One region of the Sporomusa sp. 246TCP1 genome, then DNA from elsewhere that is predicted to be linked to it. Evidence: riboswitches for the same ligand, from Rfam matches in the RefSeq annotation. Region 1 holds a riboswitch; each other region holds the start of a gene.
The links. Region 1 has a riboswitch for cobalamin ahead of AC1ECB_RS25655 (REP-associated tyrosine transposase). Riboswitches for the same ligand answer to the same signal wherever they lie in the genome.

Region 1 (4,204 bases):
ACCGGCCTGTTCGGCTTTATCAACCCATTCCTTGGCATTGCCCTGCCAGTTCATTCCTGGCGGCGGAGCAAGTCTAAAACCTTGACAGCGAAAAGTACAGAGTAAAAAAAGCCCAGAATAGCAGTCTACTATTCTGGCTTTTTTGTTAATGTGTAATCAAAGGACCTAGTCTTTTGATCTATTCCCTATTAGAGTACCATCTCCAAAAACATGGGGACAGGGACACAGTTTCTACACTAATAGTTGAATAATTAAAACATCCCCCCTGACCCCGTGTTATCCCTTCAAGCAAGGGGGTTTTACTTTTGGCATTGCCCCAAAAGTAAAAAAAGGTCTATGCCCTAAGCCTCCAAAAGCTGAAAAGCCGGGCGATATTCCTAAAATCCGTAAACTCGCTACGCTCAAACAGTACGGATTTTTTAACGGAATACCGCCCGGCTTTTCTCCTACGGAACGCTTTTTCCGGCAAAGGCCGGGAGGTTACGGGAGGTACGGGGGGTGCCGGGGCACCACCTTATGGAAGTGTCCAGGGGACGGGGTTGTCGACACCGCCCTCATGCTTTTAAAACAATGCCTCTATTAATTCCCGTGAGTCTTTCAATTTGTCGAATTGATAGGTTATGCTGCTGCTTAAGAATTCTTAAGTACGTATTTCTTGTGTGACTATCCAGCCGCTGCAAATCCATTGCAGTTTTTAAATTACATACCGTTTTTATTATTATTTTGGCTTCTTCGTCCATAATTTTCTGCCTGACCTCATTATCAATATCTAAACATTCATCTTCGCTTATTTCATTGATATATTCTATAAATTTGTCTATCATTATTTCTTTATCGTCGTTTATCATCCCAAACAGCACATTTATATTTACCAAATTTGCTTGATTTACATATTCGTGAAAGCTACTCCATTTATATTCTTCAACATGCTTTACTACTCCCGCTTTTACTGGATTTTGATGAATATATCTTAGTACGATTTGAAAGTATTGATCATCTTCTACTGGTTCACTCTTAAAACGGTCTTGAAATAAATTGCCTATTCTTTGATATTTATTATTATACCAATACACATAGCTCCCACATATCCGGCGCATTACTTGTTCTAATGGCTCTATTCCTATCTTCATCAACAAGTGTACATGATTTCCCATCAAACAGTATGCGTAAACCTCATATCCGCTTTTTTCTTTATATTGTTGTAGTACCTCAAGTAATTGGTTGCAATCTTCTTCATCTTCAAAGATTGTCTGACGGTTTATTCCTCGCACAATTATATGGTAGATTCCACTTTTACTCTTTTTTCTTGCTATTCTTGGCATTCATTCACCCCCATCTTTATCTTACTTCGGGGGAAAACATGGGGACAGGGACACCGTTTATACGTTAATAGTTGAATAATTAAAACATTTCCCCTGTCCCCGTGTTTTCTCTTCGCGAGTCTAGCGGTGATTGTCATTTAGGCAGTTCTGCCGGCTCTGGTTCATCGCTTGCCTGAACCTTCCCGGGACTTTCCTCCCAGTGGCATTTCTCAGGCTTGCTCTCCATTACAGTGGCAGTCTTACACTGGACTTCTATTAAGCCCCTCAGAGCACCTATACCGATTGGTATTAAGTTTTGCAGCCATTGACCTACTTGTTCCCAGTAGTGTTGGAGGTATTTGTTATCATTTTTTCAATTCTTCCGGTAATAATAATCCATCTCTCATATTTTTCAGAACACTTTCTGTACTGGGACGGAGACTATCCAATTTTTTCGAAATAAAAGTTTGATTATACATATATTTATTATTTTTAACATCTAAGCCTTTTATATCAGCTTGCATTTTATAATCCCTAGAAATTGAAAATCTACTTACGTATCCTCTCGCATCTATCGGATATATCAAAATAGATATTACATAATCAGAGTCAGTATCTTTCGCATATTGAAAACAATCTTCTTTTTTTATAAATGGTTTTTGATTGGAAAGAAATCTTTCGGTAAACTCTACAAACGCTGAAGATTGCTGTCCTTTCCCAAATATTTCTATATTGTATTTATGTGGATCAAACAGTTTCTCCATGTTGGCGGTTAGAGTATTCATAGTTTTAGTGTCATTACGTATGCTACGAGAAGCAAAGACGACAACTGAAATTTTTTTAGCCGCTATTTGTTCAGAAGCTAACTGAGGAGTATCAATAGTATTGGCAAAGCACATTGTCGTTAGGGAAACCAAAAACGCCAAACTGATTAAAAACAATTTACAAAGTTTGAGCAATGACTAACACCCCTAATATGTTTTCAATGTTTTTTACTACCTAAACAGTTAAATATTTGGTATATTTACAAATATTTCTCCTTCTCATATTAAAACAATACAAAACAAAAATCAACTTAAAAAATAAACTTAATATTGTACATTAAGTTTATTTTATTTTTACTTTATTCAATTTCTACTTTTTGTTTTAAAGGCTTGACTTTAATTAGCTGCTCTTTATCTTGCTCCCCTTGTCTTGTCAAAAAAGCTACTTTTTTTAAAAGGATATCCTAAAAAAATGACGAATTATCGAAACAATAACTATTAAATTGGCGAGGAGAGTTAATTATGCAACATGAGGATCAACCCGTAACCAATGAGGCCATTTTAGCTGCCTTTAAACTGGTTCTCCCATACCTAAATCAAATAGTTAGAGAAGACATGGCTGTTGGACTTACTGATTTAAAAAAATATCTCGGTTATTATCGTGCCAAAAAATTTGAACTAGACCTTCCTACAGGCAAACCTATTCAAGGAATACAAACCGTGGAAGAGTGTATCCGTACCGGTGCTAATACTTATGCGGATATCCCCCCGGAAGTCTACGGGCGTCCAATAAAAACAATTTTTACGCCGATTTATGGGATAAATAAAGAAATTATTGGAACATTAAGTTCAGGCATTGATTTTAATCATAGCCTTAATTTGATTAAAAATGTAGAGGAAATCGTTAGCGCAACCGCCCAGGCAGCTGACAGCGTTCATCAAATTGCAGGCAGTGCCAGTGAACTTGCAGCCTCCGGGCAACGTCTATTCCATTTATCCAGCGATTTGGCAGAAAAAAATAAACATTCTACAGAAATTTTGCAATTCATAAAAAATATTGCAGCGCAAACTAACTTGTTAGGCTTAAATGCAGCCATTGAAGCTGCCCGGGCCGGTGAACACGGCCGGGGCTTTGCCGTTGTTGCCGAAGAAGTCAGAAAGCTTGCCGACCAATCCCAGGAAGCCACAAAGAATATCCAGCGCAATTTACAGGAAATGACCCAAGCTGTTGCTGAGCTTAATACTTCGATAGAAGCAGCTGGGGCAATCAGCCAGGAACAAGCCGCCACCACCCAAGAGATATCGGCTGTATTAGAACGTCTCAATGCCGGTGCTAAAATGTTGGAAACTCATGTAAGCCAATACAGATAGTTGCAGGATGATCCTCTAACGAGCCTACTCTTATCAAAGATAGGCTCTTAAATTTTTACACTTTCCATAAAATCCACGCTACTTTAGCCCGCCATTTCTCGGTGATTAAGCCATTGACCGCAATGCTCTCAAGATAACTGGTAATCCGATTAGTCATATCAGGACTTGTTTGTTTTCTCATTTTTAACATCGCACTATATGATTTTATTGCTTGTTCCATCGTCAACACCTGTTCTATCTCGGTATCATGATATATGATCTCAGGGTAATAACCGGAGAGAAATAGAATATTTAAGGCATAATATAAGTTTTTTCCCCGGCGCATCGGCTCTTTGCCGCTAATAGCGCGGTATAGCTGGTCGGCTACTTCATCTTTCCTATCAATGCATCCGCTCATAAAGCAATAGCCCTTGCTTGCCTCACACATTTTAAGCAAAGTATCGCTGCTGCTAATTCCCGGGGTCATCGACGCGAACACCAAATCGTATTTTTTTTGCCAGCCCCTGGCAGAAAGATCAAAGACTTTCCAGTCTGCAGTTTCATAATAAGCACGATCTAGGTACTCGCCGGCCGTATTTTGTTTTGCAAACTGAATCATTTTTGAAGAAATATCAATTGCTGTTATGTGATTGGCCCTTTTGGCGAACTCACTGGAATATCTTCCCGGACCGCAACCAATATCGAGCACTTTGGTTTCAGCATTTAAAATGTTGCGCTGTTCCAAAAAGTCCAGCAGCTCGTCTGCCTTCGTGTTATATATGGTGTTAT
Region 2 (4,204 bases), 2.6 Mb from region 1:
TGAACCCCAAAAGCATGAAACAGCTCAAATGGTGCTTGGATGCAAAAAAGTCCGATTAGCGGACGGCCTACTCTTTTCCGTAGTTGGTCTGGCTGTAAAGGACATGCTAATAAATCTAAAAAATAGTCAAATTCCGGGGTATAGTCAGTTCTTTCTTTCAATACGTTAATTTCATGACAATATTCTTCACAAGTTTTTTCATACACTTTTGTTCGCTGTCTTATGCGGCGTTCTTCTTCTGTTTGCACAATTTTATTCATCCAATGATTTCCCCTGTTGATAGTTTTGGGCAACATATTTTCGTGACGAAGAAAATATGTTGTACTTAAGAAATTTTGCAGTCAATGTATTGTCTTCAGGACAAGCCTCAATACATCTCATACAAAGCATACAGTCTTCACTCATAACGTTTTTTTCCGTCTTTTCAAGATGAACATCCCTAATATCCATAGGACACATTCTTTGGCAATTACCACAGCCCGAGCAGGTATGCACCGATTTTTCAAACCGGATAAAACTGATTTTTTTAGACATTTGAATCAAGGGCAGCATTGGGCAAAATAGACAAAAAAATCGGTCTTTGAAAAAACTTCCTATCAGCGTACCAGCTGCAATCATTATGGATATTACGGAAAAGGTCAAGGTGATTGTGTTCGTAAAGTCCAACGCGAAATTTCGCGTATCCCCAACAAACAGAGGCATAATCGGTTTTGCCGGGCAAATCTGACAGAAGAATAAGTAAAAATCGCTATGTAGTCCTGCATATGTAATCAGCAGCGGAATACTAAGAAGCAGTGCCAGTAATACATATTTAACCGGCTTTAGGCGCTCCCGGGTTTTCCAGGAAAGTTCTGTTTCCCGTATTCCCAGCTTCTTTCTGAGTTGGGACAACCAGTCTTGCAATGTACCGAACGGGCATATCCAGCCGCACCATATTTTTGACAATACGATTGTTAAAATAGCAAAGATCAAAAAATACAGTATTACCTTAAACCCTTTGTAGGAAAGCAACTCGGGAAAATAGAAGCCAACCCCCCATTGTCCCTGCAGCGCCATGAGATAACAGTTTCCAGCGCATCCATGAACATAAGGGCAGGAAAAGCAGGGCATAGAATACCCAAAATTCAAGCCAATGCGACCGCCATAAGTCCATACCACAAACATAAGATTTTGTATTAGCAAGCGTATTGTACCTATCATTTAATACTTAAAACTCCTTCTTCGAAATAGTACAACACCTGAAATAACTGCCATTACAGCAAAGAAGAAACATAAGCCCAGGGTAAGATTATTGTGAGCAGACAATGAGCGGCGCAGGAGAAAATTCATTGAAGTTTTATATACTTCATTTCCCACGAATTCTTCCGTATAGATAATTGTCTCTTTATATTCATGATATCCGCCGTCATCTAATCGTTGATCATGGGGCGGAGTAAAGGAAAACCTACCATCATCACCAGGCATAAGTTTTTCATAACTTTTATTGCCTATGTCGATGAGTTTCATTTCTTGGACAGGATAGCCGGACGGATGAATTGGCTTATATAGGAACTGGAATGTTTGGCCAGTCTGAGCCCAGGGGAAATTCCCGGCTGACACCAGGTCAATGGACGTAAATGTTTTGGAACTTTCCAGCAACACCGGTTCCTTTTTTATACTTTTATCTAACCCATCTCCATACAGAGGAAATGCTATCTGGGCTGTAAAATGTTCTTGGGCGCAGGTTCCTGTAACATATACATAATAAAGAAACTGAGTGGAAGTATTGACCCTTAAGAAATAAAGGCCGTCTTTTTGTTCTATCGGGATGATATAATATTGTTTTTCACCTTTCTGTCGTCCGTCACAATAAAATGCTGTTAAATTTTTAATGTCAGCAATAGTTAGCGAATCAGAACTGCTATTTAGATATACAGTTTGCGTTATCGAGCCGTTCGTTTCATTGATCTTTTTGCCGTATTCAAGCCAAAGAAAGGCAGTATCTTCAATGTTACTGCTTTCTGCGCAGCCCTGAAAAGAAATAACTAGCAATAGAACAATGCCTGCAAGTTTAGAAATCATTTCTTTCCCACTTCCTGCTGTCTTTTAAGCATCACCACTTAAACAACCCCCTCCCATAGGTTCTGGGGAGGGGGTTGTTACAAAAAAGAACCATCCAAATAAAAATCCCGGCATAAATTAATAGCCGTAAAGGGTAGATTGTTCCAATAATCCCCTTCCCATCGCTCGTGGGTAAAAAACGGTGATTGACAGATAGGCAGTTCTCCTGGCTCTGGGTCATCGCTTGTCCAAACCTTCCCGAAGCTTTCGCTGCAGTGGTATATCTTGGATTTGTCCCTATTACAGTGGCGGGACCGCGCCGGTTTTGCACCGGTCTTCCCTATTAAGCCCCCTTTGGGGGCACCTATCTCATCGGTATTCAGTTTTGCAATTCAAATCAGTATATTTGACACACTCCTATATGAAGGTAATTATAAAGTATATACCCGTAGTAGAGTCAAGGAGAATTTTATTTATATTGAAGACCGCTGTGCGCCACGCGGAAAGCAAAACTATCTGGCAATAACCCGGATCTTCACCCGCATCTCCTATCCTGACGAATACCCCCAGGCGCAAATCAAACCGCAAGGACTCTATGCCAAAATTGCCACTCCTGACGGGTACCACAGCAACTATAAAAGTGCAATCAAAAAGTTGCTTGACTTTAAAGCTAAATAATCTGGAAATTATCGGCGATGATTACATTAGCCAATTAAGGAATTACTGGGCCACCGCTAACCCCAAAGAATATGTTACACAAATTGCGGTCCAGGTTGACTACAAAAATTAGTAAAACACGGCTTGCGCTAAACCTTTGGCGCAGGCCGTGTTTTCTTTTTAAGCGGTCTCATTTGCTTGCAGAGAGCGCTTATGTATTTTATTCGTGTTTATGGCAGTGGCCTTCGCCTTTTGATTCCAGCACCTGCTGGAAAATCTTATGGGCTTCTTCCGATGACTTGCCGTTTTCCAGTGCTTTTTTGGCATGGGCAACAGCAGAATGATATTTTTTGTGGGCTTCGTCGTTAGTTGTTAAATTATCAATATCGTAATTCATGATTTTGTTAAACATCTCGTGGATTTCTTCCGAAGATTTCCCGGCAGCTTTCGCCGCTTCCACATGTTTCATCGCCATCTTATAACGATATTCCGCATGGGGAGTTTTTGGCAGTTCATACTTTGGATGTGCCATGTAAATCACCTCATTTTATATTTTAGGTCAAATCGTTTAACCTGTCTAAAATGATAAGGTATCTTCCTAGGATAGAGTCAACAAAAATATTTTAAGCTTTATTTTTTTAAGCAGCTTGGAGCCAGCTGCTTGCCCTTCATCCTCTTTTCCTAGCCCAGCTTCTTCACAATATGAAGGATTTTTTGTTCCGACAACTCCTGCAGACGGTAATAGGCGGCGCCCATTGCCTGTGCCACAGTCCGGGCTACTCCCAGCTTGATAAAATCCATCTCGGTATCAATGACCACGCTGGTTAATCCGGCCAAATTAATTTTCTCCGCCATATTGACCGCAGCGGCAACCGGGTCCACGCCGCCCGCCTTGCTGCGATTGGCCCGGCCGTCGGTCACCAATACCAGGATGGGCTGCATTTCTTTTTCTTTCTTCTGCATCGACTGCAGTACTGTAAATGCGGTAGCCAGTCCTTCTGCCAGCGGAGTTTTTCCGCCTGTCGGCAATTGCTGCAGGCATTTTTGCGCTAAATCCACGCTGCGGGTAACCGGTAGCAGAACCTCGGCCGTTTCCCGCCGGAAAGCAACCAGGCCAACCTGGTCCCGTTTCTGGTAAGCATCCTGCAACATGGAAAAAATGGCGCCCTTTACGGCACACATCCGTTCTCGGGCCCCCATGGAGCCGCTGGCATCCACCACAAATAAAAAGGTGTTGCCGATGCGTTTTTCCCGGACTTTCTGCCGCAAGTCCTCCTGCTTAATGGTGATGCAGCAGTTGCCTTTGGTGCGCAGGCGCTGGTAGGGAGCAGCCGCCCGGAGCGTCGCGTCAAAGGCCAGATCGGTCAGTTTGCCGTTCGGCAGACAAGACCGGACATAGCGCCCCTGTTTGAGGTCGGTGCGCGTCAGGCTGCGCTTGCCGCTGCCCTGTCTGACCTGCCGGTCCTGCGGTAGTGACACATTCAGTTTCGCATGGGGGGAATTTTTA
Region 3 (4,204 bases), 2.5 Mb from region 1:
TGCAGCAGGAATTCATCCGCCGCGCCCATGACGGCTTCCAACTCCCCCAGCTTGGAACAGAAAAACAAGGTCTGCCGCAAATCCCTGATCTCATCGCATTCGATGATTGCGCTGCTGCATCCGCCTGACGAGTATAAAAGGGTAAGCGCCTGCATCGCATACAGAACCGAACATGCGCCTGAATAGTCGCTTGCCAGCGAAGGAAGGCGAGTTAATTTCATTGTCATCTCATCGCCTCCATAATTTCCGTGATTCCCTCATAACCGAAACGATAGTCGGCACTCACCAGAATTTCTTTGGCTTTCGCACAATAAAACGCTGCTTTTTCGCCAATGGCGACATCGATTTCAGCAAACCCGCCCGCCTGCGTTTCGCTGGTCACGTTTGAAATCAGATATACCTGCGCCTGGCTTCCTATGGCGAGAAGCGCATTGATGTACGCCCTATCGTTTTTATTCACGGTATCCGCAAATATTGTGGAAACAGAAAAGCCAGCCAACGTCAGAGCATAGGCGAGTTCGAAAGACCTTGCTCCAATTCCCACCGCAATTTGTTTGCCTGCTAATGTCGCAGCAGTTTGTGCCGCCAACTGATGATAGGCTTTCGAATCCTGGCTGAAATCCCAGGTTGTATGTAGCGCCTTCATCAATGCCCCATAGCTGCCTTTGATCTCTTTCATATTGTAGCAGGCAGGCAGAAATACGAAAGGTATGTTCCAATTTTTCTGTATGCCCACTGCCAAGTCATAACCAAAGCGATCCAAGGCAATGTTCAGTTTGCCTGTTGTCATTTCCTCAAATTGTTCGTAAGAGTCCAGCGCGGCAAATTCTCTGATTTCCCCGTCGGAACAGTAGTGCATAAGCATCTTTCTTAGTCCGGAAGTTTCAGCAAGCTTCCCTGCGTCTCCCAACAAGTGAATGCAGTTATTGCTTCCGCTCCGATTACCTTGTTGCAACAAATCGATAAAAATATCACACAGCCGCTCTTTAGGCAGCGTCCGTCGCCGGGAAAGCGGCCCCCGCTCAAAGACCTTCACCGGTATCCCGTATTTACTTTCTACGCGTCCGGTTATACTGGCAAAATCAGTGCCGGCAAGAATATCGGCACAAGTAACATACACAATGATCGCTCTTGATCGGCGCGAAGCCGCCAGGTCTGTAAGCGATTCTTCCAAATTTTGCAGATGATTGCCGGCAGTAAAATCATTGCTGGATATAGGGTGCAAAAACAAGCGTTCTTGCAAACTTTTTTTCGCAGCTCTGAAGTATAGCACCCGTGAACAGGATGCAGGACCGGCCGCTACTACGTCAATGCCCGGCACAGCCAAGGCCAGATTAACCAGTTCTCCACAGTCGTCATCCGCTATGCCCCGGTCAAAAAAGCTATCAAGCGGTATTGTATCTGTCACAGCCGAAAGATTGATCTTCTCAATACTATGGCTTCCCTGTTTATAACCTGCACAAGACAAATTCATTTCCTCCCATTTCCGGCCCCGCTATTTATGCTTTTGCCAATTCCAGATCAAGCATATAGTGACTGAATGTTTCCAGTTCATCATCATTCAGCGCTCTTATGTGCGTTTGACCCTGATGTTTAGCAATGACCCCTGCCAGTTCTTTAAAGAAACCAGCGGCTTCTGAATCCGGATACTTTTCCAGCACGGTTTTGCCTGCCAGTTCCGACAGGGTTATTTCCCGGCTGAACGGGACATCGGCCACTACCTGCGTACCCGTCAATAAGGCAAACTGCTCCACTGCCTCACGCTTCGACTCACCGGTCCTGCAATTGTGAATTAATCCCCCCAGCGTTACGGACCGTGCTCCCTGACTTCTGCTAATCGCTTTCATGATGTTATTGGCAGCATATAGCGACATGAACTCCGCTGATGTCACAATATAAACGGTATCTGCATATCGTTCGCGCATCGGAACCGAAAAGCCGCCACACACAACATCGCCCAGCACGTCATAGATAACAGCGTCCCATTCCTCCCGCCAGAGCTCCAGGTACTTCAATTCCTCCATCATGGTGATGATCCCCCTGCCAGCGCAGCCAATGCCGGCCTCAGGCCCTCCCGCCTCGATGCAGTCAACACCGCCAAAACCCGAAAAAACAATATCGTTCCTGTCAATCCCCTCTGGTTTTATCTGCAATTGTTGCAACACGGTAGGAATTTTACGCCCCACCAGGCAGCGTGCGGAATCCGCCTTCGGATCGCATCCGATATGTAAAGTCTTACAGCCTTGGATCGCCAGCGCTGCGGAAACATTGGCGGAAACTGTGGATTTGCCAATTCCACCTTTGCCATAAAACGCAATCTTTAAACAGTCTTTCTCATTTTGTGGATTCATGTACATCCCTTTCTATGCCAAAAGGCTGCAACAGTCAGCATTTTGGCACCCCCTACTGCAGCCGGAATTCATTGCGTACAAACAATATCACTGACAACGCAAACTACGCATCTACTAGAAATTTTTGCTTGCAAAATTACACGTTTACATCCGGTAATTTCCTGTTAGAATTTATAATCTAATTGCAGGCGATACACCTGATCTTCCACTTGTGCGCTGGACGGGCCTCTTCTAAATCTTCTACCTGTACTGGACAGCAACTATACCTACTACGAATAAAAAATCTCCCGGCCATAGGCGGGAGATAGAAACAATACCTCTGTTGTATTAAAAAATCCCGGCGTAAAACGCCGGGAAGAAATACCATACAACATGTATGTACTTAACCCCCTCCCCATCGCTCGTAGGTAAAACGGTGATTGACAGACAGGCAGTTCTCCTGGCTCTAGATCATCGCTCGTCCAAACCTTCCCAAGACGCGTGTCTCAGTGGCATACTTTGGATTCGCTCCCTATTACAGTGGCGGGACCGCGCCGGCGTTACACCGGTCTTCCCTATTAAGCCCTCGTGGGCACCTATCTCAACACTATTTAATTGTCCTGAAAGTACATTACTCCATAATTTGCTTTCATAATAGCATTTTTTGTAATGATGTGTCAATTTTTTTGTAAAGTTTGCGGCAGTGGAACGGTCTGGTTGGCCCAAGCTCCGGCGGGCCTTGTTTTTCGTTCCTGTCGAGACCCCGCGCATTGGGCGGGGCCAGCCGTCGTTCCCCGTCCCCCGGCAGTCCGGGCGCGAGCGGCAGGATTCTTTCATAACGAAAGTCCGGGAAGGATGCTGACAGTTTTGGCTGAAAATGATACTATAACCTTTATTGGGATATATTCACATTAAAAGGTGAACATGATAAAACGACCACTTTTTAAAAAACGGCAGTGTGTCACTTTAATGCTGAGTGTTTCTAAATAAAAAGAGTTAAACTTACGATATCAAATTATTCATCAGCATAGCAGAAAAAAATACAAAATGTATTTATAGATGGAGGTGTCTTATGCTTACACTTATACTATTACTCATTGCATGCTTTATAGTATGGAAATTAACAAAAGCAAAACCAACCCAAAACCTGTCTTCAACGATCAAAATCGTCCAAGAGCGCTTGCCTGGCTCAAAAGTCCGAAAACCTTCCCGTGACTACCAAAACATAGAATATGATAAGGATGGGTGGGTACACATTCAAAACCCCGATTTCTTCGGGCAATACTCGAAATCGCCAAATGACAAATTCTCAATAACTTGGTCTGACTCCGATCCAAATTATCTTTTTAGACTATGGGGATGAAAAGATCTATCGGTACAATTTTTGATTTACCACTTACAGTGCAGATGCCCTCCAAAAATAAGCAAAGGTTATCACTAAGCACTTACCCGAAAAGAGAAAGCCGAGATGAGAAACATACATACATGTTTTCCATCTCGGCTTTCTCTTTTCCGTCCATGAATCATTTCTTGTTTATAATGATCCTAGCTTCTAAAACTCCACCCCCTTTTGCGCCTTTATTCCCTTTTTGTACGGATGTTTAATCTCTTTCATCTCGGTCACCAAATCAGCCCGTTCAATAATCGCAGGATTTGCCTCACGCCCGGTCAGCAACAAGTGCAACAGGGGCGGCCTGCTCTCCAGCAATGCTAAGACCGCATCCAAAGACACCAGTCCAAATTTAATGGCATAGTTGATTTCATCTAAAATAATCATATCCCACTTTTCAGACAGAATTTCCATTTTGGCTTCTTGTAAGGCCGGACGGCAGCAGTCGACAAGCGTGGTCGACAATCCACCCCTTAGCTGCGGG

Region 2: it holds a riboswitch for cobalamin, as region 1 does, so the genes downstream of both, AC1ECB_RS10035 (hypothetical protein) here and AC1ECB_RS25655 (REP-associated tyrosine transposase) in region 1, are expected to answer to the same signal.
Region 3: it holds a riboswitch for cobalamin, as region 1 does, so the genes downstream of both, AC1ECB_RS13405 (nitrogenase iron protein NifH) here and AC1ECB_RS25655 (REP-associated tyrosine transposase) in region 1, are expected to answer to the same signal.

Annotation. Positions count from the first base shown of each region.
Region 1 is NZ_CM170492.1:5,435,096-5,439,299, reverse strand. Features, by position in the region: gene AC1ECB_RS25660 (hypothetical protein) at 1-85, shown strand, start outside; gene AC1ECB_RS25655 (REP-associated tyrosine transposase) at 555-1,322, opposite strand; cobalamin riboswitch at 1,446-1,614, opposite strand; gene AC1ECB_RS25650 (hypothetical protein) at 1,667-2,260, opposite strand; gene AC1ECB_RS25645 (methyl-accepting chemotaxis protein) at 2,588-3,436, shown strand; gene AC1ECB_RS25640 (class I SAM-dependent methyltransferase) at 3,492-4,204, opposite strand, start outside.
Region 2 is NZ_CM170492.1:2,033,404-2,037,607, forward strand. Features, by position in the region: gene AC1ECB_RS10025 (2-hydroxyacyl-CoA dehydratase subunit D) at 1-260, opposite strand, end outside; gene AC1ECB_RS10030 (4Fe-4S binding protein) at 253-1,200, opposite strand; gene AC1ECB_RS10035 (hypothetical protein) at 1,201-2,061, opposite strand; cobalamin riboswitch at 2,240-2,423, opposite strand; gene AC1ECB_RS10040 (hypothetical protein) at 2,918-3,229, opposite strand; gene AC1ECB_RS10045 (VWA domain-containing protein) at 3,379-4,204, opposite strand, start outside.
Region 3 is NZ_CM170492.1:2,894,942-2,899,145, forward strand. Features, by position in the region: gene AC1ECB_RS13395 (nitrogenase component 1) at 1-227, opposite strand, end outside; gene AC1ECB_RS13400 (nitrogenase component 1) at 224-1,474, opposite strand; gene AC1ECB_RS13405 (nitrogenase iron protein NifH) at 1,500-2,351, opposite strand; cobalamin riboswitch at 2,764-2,945, opposite strand; partial or broken gene AC1ECB_RS13410 (cob(I)yrinic acid a,c-diamide adenosyltransferase) at 3,883-4,152, opposite strand.